4 regions of the Bacteroides sp. OM05-10AA genome follow, and region 1 is predicted to be linked to each of the others. Evidence: riboswitches for the same ligand, from Rfam matches in the RefSeq annotation. Region 1 holds a riboswitch; each other region holds the start of a gene.

Region 1 (4,807 bases):
CAAAGCGATAAAGCGATGTCGAGGTCATGAGTGGAGAATAAGACACATTTTTTTTCTTCCTGTGCCAGTTTCTTTAAAAGCAAACAGAGCTCGTAGCGGTTAGGTAAGTCCAGGAAGGCGGTCGGCTCATCAAGCAGGATGACGGGAGTATCCTGTGCAAGAGCACGGGCAATCATGATTCGCTGACATTCGCCATCGGACATTTTATCCATTGTCTTTTCTGCATAACCGGACATACCGACTAGCTGCATAGCGTCATCCACCCGCTTTTGGTCTTCCGGTTGCAGTTGGCCGATCCAGTTGGTATAGGGAGCACGCCCTAAGGCTACTACATCTTTACAGCAGAGATTGGCGATGCGTACTTTATCGGTGGTGACAAAGCTGATATTCCGGGCTAATTTTTCCGGTTTCAATGAAGCTATGTTTTTTCCTTGCAGAGTAATTTCTCCTGATTGAGGCTTTTCCAGTCCCATCATAGCACGGAGCAGGGTGCTCTTTCCCGTTCCGTTTCGTCCCAGCAGGGCAACGAGTTGTCCGCCTGTGATTCGGGCATTTACCGTTTCCAACAGCGTGCGCTGTCCATATCCTAATGTCAGTTCTTTAAGTTCTATCATTTGAATCTACGCAAGTTTTTAGCAATTACCCATAAAATAACCGGAACACCTAGCAAGGCGGTGATGCAGTTAACCGGAAGTAGGAACTTCTTGGCGATGATGTCGCAGAGAAGCATGCTGATAAGCCCTGTCAGCATGGTGCCGGGGACCAGTATCCGGTGGTCGGCATTGTTGAATAGCAGTCGTGTGACATGCGGTACTGCCAGGCCGATAAATCCTACCGGACCACAGAAAGCGGTGACCGTTCCTGTCAGCAGTGCGGTAGAAACGAAGATGAACGTGCGTGAACGTTTTATGTTCATTCCCATCGTTCGTGCATAATTTTCACCGAGCAGTAGCAGGTTCAGCGATTTGATACAGGCTACGGAAATCAGTAAGCCGATACATAGCATCGGTATCATAATTCCCAGTTGGGTGACTGTGATATGGCTAAGAGATCCCATTGACCAGAGTGTGAACATTTTCAGTTGTTCGGCAGAACTTAGGTATTGGAGTATCTGAATGATAGCGCCTGCTACGTAGCCTATCATAACTCCCATAATCAGCACACCGAGAATGTTTTTTACTTTCCGGCTGATAATGGCTACTCCCAATAAGATTATGGCAGTTCCTATCCAGCCCGAACCTACGATACCCAGCGACTGAAGAATTGGAAACTCCGCCCATCCAAGTAATGGAGCACCTAGTATGAACAGAGCTACGCCCAGTCCTGCACCGGAACTTACTCCCAGCAGGTAAGGATCTGCCAACGGATTCTGGAATACTGTTTGCATCTGTAAACCGCTAACGGAGAGTGCTATTCCTATCAAAGCCGCTACCACTACCCGTATGAAACGGATAGAAAGGAGAATATTCCGTGTCATTTCGTCACATTCGCCTCCGGTGAGTACAGCCCATACCTTGGTGATAGGAATATATGTATCTCCCGTTGCCATGTCTATCAGTAATAACAGTATGGCAACTATACCCAGTGTAATGAATAAAAAGGGAGTACGTTTATCAGGCTGTTTCATTCCAGGTGTCTGTAATAGTAAAGTGAATCGGATACGAGTTCGGGGTGAAAGATATGAATCAGATCACGCAATACGACGTCGGGACGTACCACTGCAGATTCCCAGTAGTCATTACCTCCTGTCGGTGTTGTTCGTAAATTGTTGTTGTAAACAGTTTTTTCGCGTACAGCTTTGGCGTCTACAAATTTAGGATTGACCGTCTTTAATTCATCCAACGTAGAAGCCATGCCTACATTAATCCAGTAGTCGGCCTTTTGTATCAGTTTGTAAGCTGTTTCCAGTCCGATGGGAGTGGAACTGTTAGAAGTGTTTTCTTTGTAGATGTAATCCGCACCTGCATCAGTTACCAATTGTGCCATGTAACTTTGTGTGGAAGGCATCACCCAACTGTCGTTCCACGGGGTATTGAGCATAACGGTAGGACGTTGCTCTACCGATTCGGTGAGCGCTTTCAAAACTTGATAACGTTTAGGGATTTCACGGAATATTTCGATGCCTTTTTCCCTGCTGTCTGTTAATTCGGCAAGAGCTACCAGCCATTCGGCTTTACCAAGCGGTGATTCCTCCAAATATTCTCCTACATACATATAAGGTATATACAGTTCTTTCAGTTTGTCTGTTACGGCAGTTTGCGCATCTCCGATACCGTATAACAGGACAACATCCGGTTTCAGTCCCAATAATAACTCATAATTCATTTCGGGACCCATGTCCTTGATAGAATCTTTGTGTGCAAGAATATATGGATTGGATACATAGTCGATGCCCGATACTCCGACAATTTTGTCCACTTGACCTAGAGCGTCGAACATGGCGATGTAGGAAGAAGCCATACATACGATACGTTTTGCTCCGGCAGGAATCGTAGGACCGGTAAATCCGGCAGGCGCTTGTTCACCGTTGCGGGAAATGAAATAAGACATTTTCACGTCCTTGGCTCCCTGCCATGGGTTGGAAACCTGAATAAGTGTGCTGGCGGTATTGTCCGCACCCAGAATCTTGAATCCGGTTGCGTATTCAGGTGTATAGACATCCTGTTTGAAAGCCTCGAGAGAAGTCTTCTTGTTGGATATACAACTAGCCAGGAAGAGAAGACATAGCCATGTGAGGATTGAAATAGGAGATTTCATCTTTATTCGTGTATCTTTTAAATGAATAAATAATTTTCGGTGTCTGAAGATTGACATTGCGGGGCAAAGATAAGTATCTTTGGAGATATTCTTTCTTTTTTTATTGCATTTTCTCCGAAATCATTCCTATTTATGTATCTTTGCAAGGTGAATTTTGGTGTCACTTTTCCGATGCTACGGAAAGAGTGGTGAAAAGGGAATCAGGTGAAAATCCTGAACAGACCCGCTGCTGTAAGCTCCGCTGAAGTTTTCCTGCAATACTCAAATCCACTGTCTCGATCATGAAGAGGCGGGAAGGGCGTCAGGAAAATGGAGCAAGTCAGAAGACCTGCCAGAATGAAGTTTTCGATACTTTCCGGGAGTAAGGTTCGAAAAATACTTGAATAATCTGAAGATTAATCTTATAGATAAAATATGAGCAGATATAATAGTATGCGGCTGAAAGGAAAATACTGGCCGGTTGTTTGCCTTTTGTTATTTCTCGTTTCTTGTGGACAGAAGAGTAAAAACAATACGCAGGCAGTCGGAGTGGCGGTTAGCGCCTCTGATTCCTCCCGGATCATTCTTCCGGAATATGCTGAAGGTTTCGAAGTGCAATATGTAGAGGGAGGGTGTCTGGTGACCATTCAGGACCCGCAGAAAGAAAAGGGTAAAGGGGAAATTTATCAGTATGCGTTTGTCAGGGATAAGGAAGCCTTTGCGAAAAATAAAGTATCCGCTGATTATGTAGTGCAGCCCGTTCCGATTAAGAATATCATTTGTATGACTTCGTTGCAGCTATCCAATTTTATAAAACTGGATGAGCTGGATCATGTGGTAGGTATCACAAGCACCCGCCATTTGTTTAATGAGGAAGTAAAACGCCGGTTGAAAGAGAAGAAAATTCGTAAGATAGGGATAGAGGGGAACTTTGATAATGAAGTCATTATCTCCATGAATCCCGATCTGATTCTGATTTCTCCTTTTAAACGGGGAGGATATGACGCATTGAAAGAGGTAGGTATTCCTTTGATTCCGCATTTGGGATATAAAGAGAATTCTCCCCTCGGGCAGGCAGAATGGATTAAGTTTATCGGTCTGCTGATTGGAGAAGAGGAGAAAGCAAATGCGATCTTTGATTCGATTAAGACTGAATATAATACATTGAAGCAGCTGACGGCAAAGATTGAGAAAAAGCCGGTTGTTTTTAGTGGTGAGCTGCGTGGCGGCAACTGGTACGCCGTAGGAGGGCGCAATTTCCTCGCACAACTTTTCCGGGATGCCGGTGCTGATTATTTCCTAAAAGATGATCCGAATACAGGTGGAGTGACTTTAGACTTTGAGACTGTTTACAGTCGCGCGGAAAGTGCTGATTATTGGCGGATATTGAACAGTCATAATGGCACGTTCACTTACGACGCATTGAAAGCGCAGGATTCCCGGTATGCTGATTTCCGGGCATTCAAAGATAAAGGAGTGATTTATTGCAATCTCAAGGAGAAACCTTATTATGAGAATGTTCCCACTCATCCGGAAGTGCTGCTGAAAGATTTGATTAAAGTATTTCATCCGGAACTGCTACCGGAATATACTCCCGTTTTTTATGAGCTTTTAAAATGAGAAGGGTATGAAAACTCCTGTCTGGTTGTTGATGCTTCTGTTGGTTGGATTGATTTTTGTTCTTTTCTTCCTGAATCTCGTATTGGGTTCTGTATCTATACCGTTTCGTGCTGTATGGGATATTTGCCTGTGGGGAGATCATGAGAACCACATCTGGACGAATATTATCTGGAAATCGAGAATGCCCCAGGCAGTCACTGCGCTGGTTGCCGGAGCAGGGTTATCCGTCAGCGGATTGCAGATGCAGACAGTTTTCAGAAACCCGTTGGCAGGGCCTTCAGTGTTGGGGATTAGTTCCGGAGCGAGTATGGGAGTGGCTTTTGTCGTTTTATTGTCGGGCAGCCTTGGAGGAGTGGCGTTGAGCAGTCTGGGGCTGATTGGTGAATTGGCGCTGACGGTTGCCGCTATTGCAGGAGCATTGTCTATCATGGCGCTTATTGCTTTCGCCTCA
Region 2 (4,807 bases), on a different contig from region 1:
CCCAACAACCGATTGTTATTTGTTTATATTCAGAGAGATGTTTATCTTTCAATATCTTATCCAGAAGATTCACATTGTTTTCATACTCATCGTAACTCAAAGTATATTTCTTGGCTTCCACTTTCATTTCACGTGCAGTTTCTTCAGCAGTTTCCACATACCCTTTTTTGGTCTTTTCCGCAATCAGTTTGCCGGCTGCTTTTTCAGCCTCTTCAGTCGTTGCGTAGTTTTTCACTTGTGTTTGTCCGTCGGTCCCCAACTTACCATAATTTACAGTAACATCTGTTCCGACTACATCTATACTCCAGAATTTCTGCGATTTAAAATCTTGAAAAACAAATACTCTCTTCATAATACAGTTTTTAATGGTTGATATTTGCACACTCAACACAGAACGCGCATGAACAATACCTGCAAAAATAACCATTTTATGTAATGTACAAAGAAATCTGTTTACTAAACTTTCAGAGTATTCAAAAAATACAACCCAAGATATGCAACAAAGGCTGCCTTTTGGGGCAGCCTTCATTATTCTATTTCTGTAATATATCAGTTTAATCTTCAATAGTACATATACTTACACGGTTCCAATCCGGTTCAGTAAACATATCGCCTACACCCTGACCTTCAGCAGTGATACGAGATGCACTGATTTTATATTTGTTGACCAAGATCGTTTTTACAGCTTCTGCACGTGCTGCGGCAATTCTGGCATTCACTTCAACACTACCTTCCGGAGAAGCGTATCCCTTAATAACCACTTTAGAATCAGCATATTTCTTCAGGTAAGAAGCTACACGTTCCACATTAGGAAGTTGTGAAGCGTCAACTGACGATTTACCTTGTCTGAAAGTAATGATAGATTCGGGTACACGGGCGGTTTTCACTACAGTCTCCACCGGAACCACTTTTGTGCGGCATGCTTCAAGTTCTTCCTGCAATCCGTTGATACGTTGGTTTGCATTGCTGATCTCACCATCTTTGTTGTTTACATCTGCACGAAGTGCATTGATTGAAGAGTTCAGTCCGTCAATTTCGGCTTGATTATATACTCTCACTTTGGCAAAATGATGTGTTCCGTTACTTGTCTTAAAGTGATATGTCAATCCGGCTGTCAACTCAAAACCTGCGTTATTAGCATTGAAACGGCTCTTCGTTTCAGGATAAGTACCTTGCATATCATACACAATGGCAGGTTTGATTCCCAATGTCCATGCTTTACTTTCACCCAAGTTGAAATTGAAATTCAATCCCAAACGAGTAGACCAGGAGTTCTGATCGCCATCGCCATTCACATAATAATGTAACCAACCCATTCCGGCAACAGCTTCCACTTCAAACAAACGAGGTTCGCCCGTGTAACTTGCAAATAGATTCATCAAATTGACTTTACCCAATACACTGACATCCGAAGCATCGAAAGCCGTTTTACTGGAAGTGGTATTGATATATCCCATCCCTTGGAATCCCAAACCGAAGATAGGAGTTAATTGCTTTGAGACTCCCACTCCAAAAGTGGGACGCATACCTTTAAAGAAAGCACTGTGAGTAAGGGGAGTGACTCCACCGGCATTTACTCCGACAGACCAATTATCTGTAAGTTTGGTACCTTCTACAACTGATTGGGCATTTGCTACTGTAAAGCCACCCAATATAAAAGCTAATAAAATAATAGATTTTCTCATATTCATAAGTTTTTAAATGTAATGTTTTATCTCCTAAATCATTAGAAATGTATTGTTTGTTCATGTCTAACTTTCTAGTTCATTTTTTAATTCGTTATTCACTTTAAACAACATATCGTATCAAATATTAGTTCGCAAGCCATAAGCCCTATTAACATCTATTATGCTTTCGAAAAATCTAAAATATGGAAACATCAATGCAAACGCCTCATTCCCTGAAGAGAAAGGGATCCCAACATCGCTGACCATAATGCATCTTGTTTCATTATTCTACACTTTCATTCATCCATCAGGCAGGAAATACATAAACCGGACTCTACTAAAATACGAAGAATAGAACATAAACGGAAAGTTATCAGGTTGTTAATGCTATATATCGTTCTGATAAAGAGCGAATATTTTTCTTCCTTTTCAATTGGAATCTTGATTTAATTTCTAACTTTGCCGCCAACATCGGTTTCCGAAATGGCATTATCACCAGACGGAATTAAAAGGGAATCCAGTGAAAATCCGGAACTATCCCCGTAGCTGTAAGTTTTATCTCTCTCATAAAAAAGAGAAATGTTATGGCATTCATTTGCCACTGATTCATGAAACGGATCGGGAAGGCGCCACAACAAAAACAAGTCAGAAGACCTGCCGATAAAATTTCCGTTATTCCAGGCTTTCGGGTGAAAGGCAATAGAACGAATCGTACAGGTCCATTTTATTACAAGTCTCCAGAAATTGTCGTGCATGAATAACTATGTAGGCACTAAATCTATTTTGTTAATTCTTAAAATATAGGTATGATTAGTTCGGAGATATTCATTATCAAAAGAGACGGGAAAAAAGAAGCTTTTTCCCTCGACAAAATCAAAAATGCCATATCCAAGGCATTTTTATCAGTAGGTAGTTTTGCTACGCAAGATGTGATAACCAATGTGTTAAGCCGTGTCAGTATCAGTGACGGAACAAACGTAGAGGAAATCCAAAACCAGGTGGAAGTCGCCTTGATGGCAGAACATTATTACAGCGTGGCCAAAGCGTATATGCTGTATCGTCAAAAACATTTGGAAGACCGTGAAGTCAGAGACAAACTTAAATTCCTCATGGATTATTGCGATGCTTCCAACCCTGCCAGCGGTAGTAAGTACGATGCCAACGCCAATGTGGAAAACAAGAATATCGCCACGCTGATAGGAGAACTGCCCAAATCCAATTTCATCCGCCTCAACCGCCGCCTGCTGACAGACCGTTTGAGAGATATGTATGGTAAAGAGGCTTCCGACCGTTATTTGGAACTCCTGAATCATCACTTCATCTACAAAAATGATGAAACCAATCTGGCGAACTACTGTGCCAGTATTACCATGTATCCCTGGCTGATAGCAGGAACAACAGCAGTAGGAGGCAATTCTACCGCCCCGACCAATCTGAAATCCTTCTGCGGAGGATTTATCAACATGGTATTTATCGTATCCAGTATGCTAAGCGGCGCATGTGCCACTCCTGAATTCCTGATGTACATGAACTATTTCATCGGTTTGGAATACGGGCAGGATTATTATAAACACCCTGATAAACTGGCAGACTTGTCTCTGAAACAAAGATCGATCGATAAAATCATCACAGACTGTTTCGAGCAAATCGTATATTCCATCAACCAGCCTACGGGTGCCCGCAATTTCCAGGCAGTTTTCTGGAATGTGGCTTATTATGACAAGTATTATTTCAATAGCCTTTTCGAGCACTTTGTTTTCCCCGACGGAAGCAAACCCGACTGGGATTCGCTTAGCTGGTTGCAGAAGCGTTTTATGAAATGGTTTAATAAGGAGCGTACACGCACCGTTCTGACATTCCCTGTAGAGACAATGGCACTCCTGACCAAAGACGGCGATGTACTGGATAAGGAATATGGCGACTTCACCGCTGAAATGTATGCCGAAGGACATTCATTCTTCACCTATATGAGTGACAATGCCGACTCTTTGAGTAGCTGCTGCCGTCTGCGTAATGAAATACAGGACAATGGCTTTAGCTATACATTGGGAGCCGGAGGAGTCTCTACCGGTTCGAAGAGCGTGTTGACCATCAATCTGAACCGTTGTATACAGCATGCTGTAAAATCAGGTATTCTCTACCCTTTCTTCCTGGAAGAAGTAGTAGACTTGGTTCACAAAGTACAGCTTGCCTATAATGAGAACCTGAAATTATTGCAGGCAAAGGGTATGTTGCCTTTGTTTGATGCAGGCTATATCAATATGAGCCGCCAATATCTGACTATCGGTGTGAACGGACTGGTGGAAGCAGCCCAATTTATGGGAATCGACATCAACGACAATCCGAAATACGAGGCTTTTGTGCAGGAGATTCTCGGCATGATTGAGAAATACAATAAGAAATATCGTACCAAAGAAGTACTTTTCAACTGCGAAATGATTCCTGCCGAAAATGTGGGTGTGAAACACGCGAAATGGGACAAGGAAGCCGGATTCCAGACTTACCGCGAATGTTACAACAGCTATTTCTATATTGTAGAAGACAAATCACTGAACATTGTCGATAAATTCCGCCTGCACGGGCATCGTTATATCGAGCATCTGACGGGTGGTTCGGCTTTGCACATGAATCTGGAAGAGCATCTTAGCAAAGAGCAATACCGGCAGTTGCTTCGTGTTGCCGCTACCGAAGGTTGCAACTACTTCACATTCAATATTCCGAATACAGTATGTAACAAATGCCATCATATCGACAAACGTTATCTGCATGAATGTCCCGAATGTCACAGCGAGAATGTGGATTATCTGACCCGCGTCATCGGATATATGAAACGTATCAGCAATTTCTCCCAAGCACGGCAAAAGGAGGCCGATTTAAGATATTATGCTTCGGTACGCTGATTATGATATTGTTTTTCAGGAGATACCGGATGAGGTGACATTAGCCATCAACCTCTCCAACTGCCCCAACCATTGTAAAGGGTGCCACAGTGCATATCTAATGGAGGACGTAGGAGAACCGTTGACGGAAGAAAGTCTTTCTACCCTGCTCGGTAAATATGGAAAAGCGATCACCTGTGTCTGTTTCATGGGCGGTGATGCTTCACCCGCAGAAGTGGAACAACTAGCTGCTTTTTTACA
Region 3 (4,807 bases), on a different contig from region 1:
TACATCCACCACCCCGAAGTGACCGAACAAGCTTGGGCGGATTATTGTGACATACTGAATCACGTTCCGTTGGAAACTGCACAAGAAGCCATGCGGAAAACAATCGAACAAACGAATGTAGACAAAAAAGTATTTACCTACATCACCGACCTGGCGGATAAATACTTATACGACCCCAACTCCCCCATGCGTAACGAAGAATTCTATATTCCCGTATTAGACGCCATGTTAGCTTCTCCCTTGTTAGAGGAAATAGAAAAAGTACGTCCTAAAGCCCGCCGGGAATTAGCACAGAAAAACCGTATCGGAACCAAAGCCCTGAACTTCAGCTACACATTAGCTTCCGGCGCACAAGGCTCCCTCTATCAACAGCAAGCCGACTATATCCTCCTATTCATCAACAACCCCGGTTGTCATGCCTGCACAGAAACGATAGATGCCCTGAAAAACGCACCTATCATCAACCGACTTTTGGGACAAAAGAAACTAACAGTCCTCTCCATCTACCCTGACGAAGAGTTGGACGAATGGAGAAAACACCTGAATGAATTCCCCAAAGAATGGATCAACGGATACGACAAGAAATTTTCCATCAAAGAACAACAACTATATGATTTGAAGGCTATTCCTACCCTCTACCTTTTAAACAAGGAAAAGATCGTGCTCCTAAAAGACGCCACCGCACAAGCTATCGAAGAATACCTAACTAATGTTGGATTAGAGTAAAAACGGTACAGAAATGAACTAATTCATTTCTGCACTGATTGCAATTATTCCCTTTATGTGCTATAATTATTCCGGAGTTATACTAAATATAATCACTCCGGATACATATATTTATTCGTCGGACTATAGTCCGACGCAAAGTTGACTATAGTCTTTCTTTCGAAGCACTATAGTCCAACGAAAGGTAGACTATAGTTCGACGAATTAATATATGCATATAGAGATATTATTTTCTACAGAATTGGAATGTAAATTTAGTACTTGAATTCCTTGTCTAAAACATTTGATTCATATCGGTGCAGTAAGGAACAAAATAGGTGGATATCGCTGCATCCACCTATAAAAAACTACCAATTATGTTTCAATAAATCTGTTTCATACGTCCAACGTTGGACATAGACAAGGATACTTTTTAAAAGCTAATCTTATATCAAACAAATAAAAAAAGGCGGGCAACTCAATACCCGCCTCTAAAATCCGCTAATTTGGTAAATTTTGTAATAAGTGGCAGTCTCATTTACAAAAATACAAAAAATATCGAAGAAAACAAGTAAGAAGCAACAAATAATCGGTCCTTGCACGGCTCCTCCAATCTCGTTCTTTTTGGTTCTTTTTCTTTCGTATCAAGACAAAAGAAAAAGAACATCCCCCAACTTGGAAAAAACAAATAAACTCCCTATCTTTGTCGCGCATTGGTTTGCGACTCCCATGCGGGGGAAGCAATTAAAAGGGAATCAGGTGTAAATCCTGAACAGTCCCGCTGCTGTAAGTTCCATGCATGTTACAAGCAATTCACTCATTGCCACTGGAGACTAATCTGGGAAGGCGTTTGTAACAGGAATAAGTCAGAAGACCTACCATGCAATTATGTTTCACTGCTTTCGAGGAAAAAGCGTTGAGTCTAATGAACCGGACAAGTCGTCTATCATTTCATTCATCACTCTAATTCAGAGAAAGTGTGTTAAAACGAATAAACTCTGCCAAGTTTATTTATGCGTGTCCGGTCGAAGGGATTTCGCCCGGACACTTTTAAATAGCAACAGACAGAAAAAGAACTAAATGAAAGAGAGAACATTTAAGAAAATGATCTTTGCAGTATTCTGCTGCCAATTCTTATCCATACCACTTTTTGCACAACAGCAAAAGGTAGATACGACACATACATATTCTATTCCTGAAGTAACTGTATCAGATATCTATCAGACTCGCGAAGTACGTTCTACCGCTCCCCTGCAAGTATTCTCCAAAGACGCTCTGAAAAACCTGCACGCCCTGCAAGTATCCGACGCAGTGAAACACTTTGCCGGAGTGACCGTAAAAGACTACGGAGGTATTGGCGGACTAAAAACTGTATCCATACGAAGCCTGGGAGCACAACATACCGCTGTTGGCTATGACGGAATAGCCCTAACCGATTGCCAAACGGGACAAATCGACATCGGGCGTTTCTCACTCGATAACGTAGACAGACTTTCTCTAAACAACGGACAAAGCGATAACATCTTCCAACCTGCCCGCTTCTTTGCGTCAGCAGGCATCTTGAATATCCAGACACTTACCCCACAGTTCACAAAAGACAAAAAGACCAACATAGCAGGAGCTTTCAAAACAGGTTCCTGGGGATTAGTCAATCCCTCCCTCCTGCTGGAACAACAATTCAATAAAACATGGAGCATGTCAGTCAATGGCGAATGGATGTCTTCTGACGGACATTATCCATATACACTGCGCTATGGAAGTGCAGAAGGAGATCTGTCCTCACGTGAGAAACGGAAGAATACAGACGTACAGACATTCCGTGCTGAAGCCGGACTTTACGGTAACTTCTCCGATAAAGAACAATGGCGGTTGAAAGCCTATTACTTCCAGTCCTCCCGGGGACTACCCAAAGCTACCACTTTCTACAACGACCATTCTACCCAACACCTGTGGGATAAAAACACTTTCATACAAAGTCAATACAAGAAAGAATTCAGCCAACAATGGGTATTCCAAACCTCTGCCAAGTGGAATTGGAGCTATCAACGTTACCTGGACCCCGACACAAAGAACTCATTAAAGAAAACAGAAAACAGCTACTACCAGCAAGAATATTACCTTTCCGCTTCTGTACTATACAGACTGTTGAGCAACCTCTCATTCTCTCTTTCCACAGACGGAAGTATCAATACCATGAATGCCGATCTAAACAACTTTGTACATCCCACGCGCTATTCATGGCTAACGGCATTCGCCGGCAAATACGTGAATGACTGGTTAACAATCTCCGCATCCGCATTGGCAACTGTTATCAATGAAGATGTAAAGAAAGGCGGCAGCGCCGGCAATCACCGTAAACTAACCCCTTATGTAAGTGCCGCATTCAAACCTTTTCATAATGAAGAATTCCGTGTACGCTTCTTCTATAAAGACATTTTCCGCCTGGCAAGTTTCAACGACTTATATTACGAAGAAGTAGGAAACACACAACTAAAGCCGGAAAAAGCCAAACAATACAATATCGGACTGACATACAGCAAGAATGTATGCCCGTTCCTACCCTATTTGTCAGCAACCGTCGACGCTTATTATAATAAGGTAACAGATAAAATCATCGCTTACCCTACCAAGAACCTTGCAGTATGGAGCATGAAAAACCTGGGACAGGTTGACATCAAAGGCATTGATGTTACAGGAAGCCTCTCCCTCCAACCTTGGGAAAAAATCCGCATCAACCTCTCGGGTAACTATACATACCAACGAGCATTAGACGTTACCCCACCCGATCCAAATACGTATGAATCAACATACAAACACCAGATAGCCTACACTCCCCGCGTCTCCGCTTCGGGGCAGGCAGGTATCGAAACACCATGGATCAACCTGTCTTACTCATTCCTATTTTCAGGAAAGCGTTATGCGTTGGGACAAAACATTGCCGAAAACAGATTAGATAGTTATAGCGATCACAGTATTTCTGCAAGCCGTGATTTCCTGATAAGAAAAATCACCACCTCTTTCAGCTTGGAAGTACTGAACCTGATGGACAAGAATTACGAGATTGTGAAATACTTCCCAATGCCCGGACGATCTGTAAGAGCAACAATAAAAATAAGATATTAAATATTATAAAATAAGATATTGACGTGAAAAGGAAATTAATATATATATTCTGGTGCTGGCTGTCATCGATCTTGTTATTCATGGCATGTGATGACATGGAAGACAAACCTTTCACATCAGGCATTATGGGTGATCCGACAGAAACGGGTACCGCTGAATTATATGTATTATGTGAAGGGCTGTTCAATCAGAATAACAGCTCATTGGCACGTTTCTCTTTCGGTAATCAACAAATGGTTCGTGATTACTTCAAAGCAGTCAACCACCGGGGATTAGGAGATACAGCCAACGATATGGCTATTTACGGAAGCAAGGTATATGTCGTAGTCAACATCTCCAGTACAGTAGAAGTGATAGATTTTCGTACAGGAACCTCATTGAAACAAATTCAGATGCAGGCAGAAAATGGGAGTTCCCGCCAACCACGCTATATCGCTTTTCATAAAGAAAAAGCATACGTATGTTCCTATGACGGAACCGTTGCGCGTATAGACACAACTTCCCTCTCCATAGATGCCATCACATCAGTGGGACGTAACCCTGACGGCATTTGTGTACAAAACGAAAAGCTATATATTTCCAATTCCGGCGGATTGGATTATTCATCAAGGCTGGGTGTAGATAATACAGTATCCGTTGTCGATATTGCCACATTCAAAGAAAGTAGCAAAATTATAGTAGGCCCGAATCCCGGTAAAATAATAGCAGGTCCGGATGAAACCGTCTATGTAGCCACCCGTGGCGAAGATATAGAAGCCGGAGATTATAATTTCGTCAAGATAGACTGCCGGACAAACAAAGTCACTCAATCTAACGAGAAAGTGCAAAACTTCGCCATCGACGGAGATATAGCCTATCTATACAATTACAACTATACCACACAAACTTCTTCTATCAAGATGTTCAATCTGAAAACAGAAGAAACAATCCGTGAGAATTTCATAACCGATGGAACTGTGATAAAGACACCTTACGGTAT
Region 4 (4,807 bases), on a different contig from region 1:
TGATGCACAACTTTCACATTCTTCCACTTCCAAGGATTTACTGCGGACATAATAGACCGTTTTCACTCCACATTCCCAAGCTAATAGGTAGAGATTAAGTACCTGTTTCATTGTAAAATCATTGGTAATATAAAGATTTAGACTTTGTGACTGGTCAATGTGCAGCTGACGAATACCGGCAGCACGAATACTCCATGTCTGGTCAATCAGATATGCACCTTTGTATATCCAGAATGTCTTGTCCGACAAGGACGGAGCTACCCGTGGAAGCATGGCCCCTTTCTTCTCTTCCAGAAAGAAACGTTTCATCACCGGATCGGTTCCGGCAGTGGTTCCGGCAATAATACTGGTACTGCTGGTTGGAGCAATAGCTAATAGATAAGCATTACGCATGCCGTAATTAGCCACTTTTTCCGATAGTTCCTTCCAGGCAGATGAAGTATAGCCGCGTTTGGTGAAATAATCTCCGGTCTGCCAATCACTTCCCTCGAAATAGGTATATCTTCCTTTTTCTTTTGCCAGTTCTGCACTGGCTTCTATCGCGGCATAATTGATACGTTCAAACACTTTATCTATAAAGTTAAGATGTTCTTCACTTTCCCAACGAATTCCCCGTATGGCAAGTGCATGGTGATAACCGCTAACTCCAAGACCGATACTACGATAACGATGATTGGTTATTTGAGCATAAGGAATAGGGTAGAAGTTCAGGTCGATAACATTGTCAAGCGCACGAACCACTGTTGCTACCTTTTCTTTCATCAATTCTTCATCCTCCAACGGTAGATGCCCGAGAGAAAGACTGGCGAGATTGCACACGACGAAATCTCCGGGGCGAACCGTCTTTACTACTACCGTGTCACCATCTTCAGTACGAACTTCGGTAGAAACCGATTCAATAGCCGACATGTTCTGTGCGATTTCCGTGCATAGGTTTGAGCAATAGATAATCCCCTGATGAGCATTCGGATTGGCACGATTCACTATATCCCGGTTGAATGTAAAAGGAGTACCTGTTTCTACAGCCGATCTCAATACCAGTCTGACTATATCCTTGATGCTAATAGTTCGTCTGGAAAGACGTGGATCATTCACGCAATCCCAATACCTCTTTTCCCATTCTTCCCCGTAATAATCTTCCAGACAATATCCTTTGATAGTCATAATCTCATTCGGACAGAACAAATACCACTGCTTATTCAAATCTTCTTTTGCCATTTGCCAGAACAAGTCCGGATAGCATACGGAGGGAAATATATCATGAGCTTTCATGCGGTCATCCCCATTATTCGTACGGAGTTGAAGAAATTCCGGCAAGTCTTTATGCCATACATCCAGATATACAGCTACAGCCCCCTGACGCATTCCTAACTGATCGACGGCTACGGCAGTATCATTCACGAGTTTCATCCATCGGATTACTCCACCTGCCACACCTTTGAAACCTCGGATGTTTCCACCCGCAGCACGCACCTTCCCGAAATACATTCCCATACCTCCACCAAACTTGCTGACCATGGCAAAATTGTCTATACTGCGGTAAATGCCTTCCAAACTGTCAGGCACCGTATCAATAAAACAACTGGAAAGTTGATGATAAGGTTTACGGGCATTGGAAAGGGTAGGAGTTGCCATCGTTACTTCCAGCTTGCTCAATAAGTCATAGAACTTTCTTACCCATTGCAACCGATCGCGTTTCTCCGGCATGGCAAGATGTAAAGCTATCCCCAAGTACATTTCCTGCACAGACTCCATAGGTTCGTGTGAGTGAGTACGGATCAGGTAACGTTTGGAGAGCAGGTCCAGCCCTGAATAATTAAACAGTTTATCCCTTTCCGGACAGATAAATCCTGCAGCTTCTTCTATTTCCTGTTGTGAATAAGAATCCAGGATATAGCTGCCATATAAACCTTCATTCGTTAGATAACGTAATTTCTCATAGAATGAATGTATATCTGAAATTCTTGCCTGTTTTTCCTGCTTTTCTGTCAGTTGAAAGTTGAGTAACCGTGCGGCTATAAACTCCCAGTCCGGTGCTTCCTGCGTGGTCAGTTCTACCGCAGCTTTGACGAGTGCCGACAAGCGTTCGTCTGACGACATTTCCGGTTTGCAGAAACTGGAGAACTTTTCCGCCAACACAGTCAGACTATATTCATTACTGGTAAAGTCTTTCTGTATTTCCTTTAGCACATCCATTATTTGTGGATTGCCCGTCCCTGTGGTGATATCGTTGATCGCTTTTCTGCGCTCCGTGCGTTGCCAGCGATAGAGAATATAGTTTTTAGCTTCTGCATAAAAGCCATGCTCCATCAGGCAGCGTTCCACTTCATCCTGTATGCGCTCCACATTGCAGTTTGCACTATTACTATGTACAAACTGTTCTACTTCATTCACCATTTCCTGAATGGTTTCTTCTATTATTTCCTGGCCTGTACTGGCGAAGCTTTTTTTAATTGCAACGGCAATTTTCTCCCTGTTATAGGATTCCGTCGTCCCATTTCTTTTGGTTATTTGCATGAGAACTTTATAAAATATGTTGTTGTATAGTTTCGAACTGTATCCCTAATCCCACGAGTAGAAACAGTCTTTAATGAATGGCAGGTCTTCTGACTAACTCCCTTCCTGATCCCTTCCCGGCCTACAATTCACAGCCAGTGGCAAAAGTCTTTATCAGAAAGTTATAGAGATTCACAGCAGCGGGACTGTCCGGGATTTACACCCGGTTCCCTTTTAATCCAAAACAACCGAAAGGTCATCCGGAACCGATTCGGAAACAAAGATAATGAAAATTGTAATTAATACAATATTGTTTCCGTTTTATATAATATCATTTTGCATTATCTGCTAATTGTGTAGTAAAGGTTTATTTAACAGGATACGATGTAAAATGCTGAATTTAATGACTATATTCGCAAAGTAAGTATTTATTAATACACAAATAACACCCTATGAGAATGAAACACTGCCTATTCGTTTTTTTGCCGATATTTATATTATTTATTAGTTGTCGGCAAAAAGTGCAAAGTAACTTTCAGCCGGATATTTCCAATCAGACAGAAACCGTTTATGATTTTCCGGAAGAATATGCTGAAGAGATTATTATCACAGGTAAAGTTTTGAACCGTGAATTTTATCCACAAGAAAAAGAACTGACACTTATTATTCCATTTTTCAGAGATATGGAAAATCAGTACCGTACTCCCATTCAAGAGGATGGTTCTTTCTATTTTACTTTTCCTGTTTATGCTAAAATACGGGAGGTTTCTATTCGTAACTATGCAGAGCATTTATATGTGCATCCGGGTGACAGTATCCATTTAGAGATTGATTTCAAGGATATGTTTCATCCTAAAATAACAGGTGATGCGGAAAAATTGAATCAGGAAATATTGGCTTTTACAGAAAGCGGATATTATTATATGCGTGACTATGGTATCAGGAATGATTTGAGTGTCGAGGATTTTGAAGCAGAGCTAAAGAAAGAATATAATACACGTTTAGAACGCAGGGCCGAATATTTGCAGAAATACAAGCCTATGCAAGATGTCGTCATGTTTACGGAGGAATTACTGAAACAGGATTACTATTATACGATCCTGGTTTATGCGAGCCAATGTCAATATCGAACAAGAAAAGAGTTCGCACGATATCACACGCTGTTGCCCGAAATCAATAAATTATATAAAAAAGGAATATTATCAGCCCGCTTGTTTGATATAGTCGATTGGATAGAAAATTATATTCCTACAGGAATGGTTCTTAAAAACAAAGAATACCCAACGATAGATGATATTATGTCCGAAATAGGAGAAAATGAATTGAATCAATATCTATATACTAAAGTTACAGCTAATAGCCTTGAAGCTAATGATACAATTTCCCTCTCAAGGAAGCGTTCGCAATTTGACTCAATCGTAAAAATACCTCATTTGCAGGGACAAATAGCACAGATGTACAGGCAAACTAAAGCGTTCTGGAGAATCCACAGTCTGTTTCTGATAATTTGTTGTATGGCAAATACAATGAAAGTTCAAATACGTTAACTCCAATGTCGTATATGGAGAGCATATATAAGATACTTGAAGAAAACCGGGGAAAAGTTATTTATTTCGATTTTTGGGCTACAACTTGTCCGCCTTGCTTGGCAGAGATGGAACCCTTGAAGAAGTTGCGCAGCCAATATTCTACGAAGGATTTGATTATTTATTCCATTTGTTCCGGCGGTAATGATACCAAAAAGCAATGGGAATTGTGTTTAGATAAATACTCGATGAAGAATCATGATATAGAATGTGTCTATGCTGCTGATTATATTGGACTGGAGAATTATCAGAAGATTACCAAACAGTTCAAAATTAATAGATTGCCATATTATATCTTGATAAACAGAAAAGGACAAATCATTGATTATGGCACTGCTGCTCGTCCAAGTAATCCTAACCTGTTATTGAGAATTGAGGAAATTGTTAAGCAGTAGATGGATAATATTCCTTTTGTATAATTAAATACGCTGTCTATATTGGATATGCGTGTATTTCTCCAGATACAGCTTAATTTAACCATAGTTTTTTAAATCTTTGTAATAAAAAAGTCTGCATAAATCGTCCTTTTAAGTTTTAAATTCTATTTTGAATGTTGAGAAAAATTTCCAGGTTATCGATACGGAATTCTTTTTTTTGTAATAAGTTGATATACAACACTTTATATTTACTGTTTTTGGTTTAAAACCAACGGGTCGTTCCTTTAAAAGGAACGACCCGTTTCTCACCGAGGAACAACATGTTTCTTTTAAAGAAACGGATGATTC

Evidence for each region. A riboswitch is a leader RNA that binds a small molecule or an ion and turns the genes downstream of it on or off. The one in region 1 is predicted to bind cobalamin.
Region 2: linked by a shared signal. The riboswitch ahead of nrdD (anaerobic ribonucleoside-triphosphate reductase) and the one ahead of DXB58_RS12320 (ABC transporter substrate-binding protein) in region 1 are both predicted to bind cobalamin.
Region 3: linked by a shared signal. The riboswitch ahead of DXB58_RS02970 (TonB-dependent siderophore receptor) and the one ahead of DXB58_RS12320 (ABC transporter substrate-binding protein) in region 1 are both predicted to bind cobalamin.
Region 4: linked by a shared signal. The riboswitch ahead of DXB58_RS18860 (ribonucleoside-diphosphate reductase subunit alpha) and the one ahead of DXB58_RS12320 (ABC transporter substrate-binding protein) in region 1 are both predicted to bind cobalamin.

The regions. Positions count from the first base shown of each region.
Region 1 is NZ_QSUR01000013.1:118,259-123,065, reverse strand. Features, by position in the region: gene DXB58_RS12335 (ABC transporter ATP-binding protein) at 1-614, opposite strand, end outside; gene DXB58_RS12330 (iron ABC transporter permease) at 611-1,627, opposite strand; gene DXB58_RS12325 (ABC transporter substrate-binding protein) at 1,624-2,757, opposite strand; cobalamin riboswitch at 2,896-3,108, shown strand; gene DXB58_RS12320 (ABC transporter substrate-binding protein) at 3,172-4,356, shown strand; gene DXB58_RS12315 (iron ABC transporter permease) at 4,364-4,807, shown strand, end outside.
Region 2 is NZ_QSUR01000003.1:237,221-242,027, reverse strand. Features, by position in the region: gene DXB58_RS03645 (STM4015 family protein) at 1-352, opposite strand, end outside; gene DXB58_RS03640 (OmpA family protein) at 555-1,691, opposite strand; cobalamin riboswitch at 2,123-2,344, shown strand; gene nrdD (anaerobic ribonucleoside-triphosphate reductase) at 2,474-4,567, shown strand; gene nrdG (anaerobic ribonucleoside-triphosphate reductase activating protein) at 4,551-4,807, shown strand, end outside.
Region 3 is NZ_QSUR01000003.1:67,128-71,934, reverse strand. Features, by position in the region: gene DXB58_RS02975 (DUF5106 domain-containing protein) at 1-726, shown strand, start outside; cobalamin riboswitch at 1,403-1,603, shown strand; gene DXB58_RS02970 (TonB-dependent siderophore receptor) at 1,786-3,828, shown strand; gene DXB58_RS02965 (YncE family protein) at 3,852-4,807, shown strand, end outside.
Region 4 is NZ_QSUR01000026.1:58,295-63,101, reverse strand. Features, by position in the region: gene DXB58_RS18860 (ribonucleoside-diphosphate reductase subunit alpha) at 1-2,517, opposite strand, end outside; cobalamin riboswitch at 2,579-2,782, opposite strand; partial or broken gene DXB58_RS18855 (TlpA family protein disulfide reductase) at 2,955-4,477, shown strand.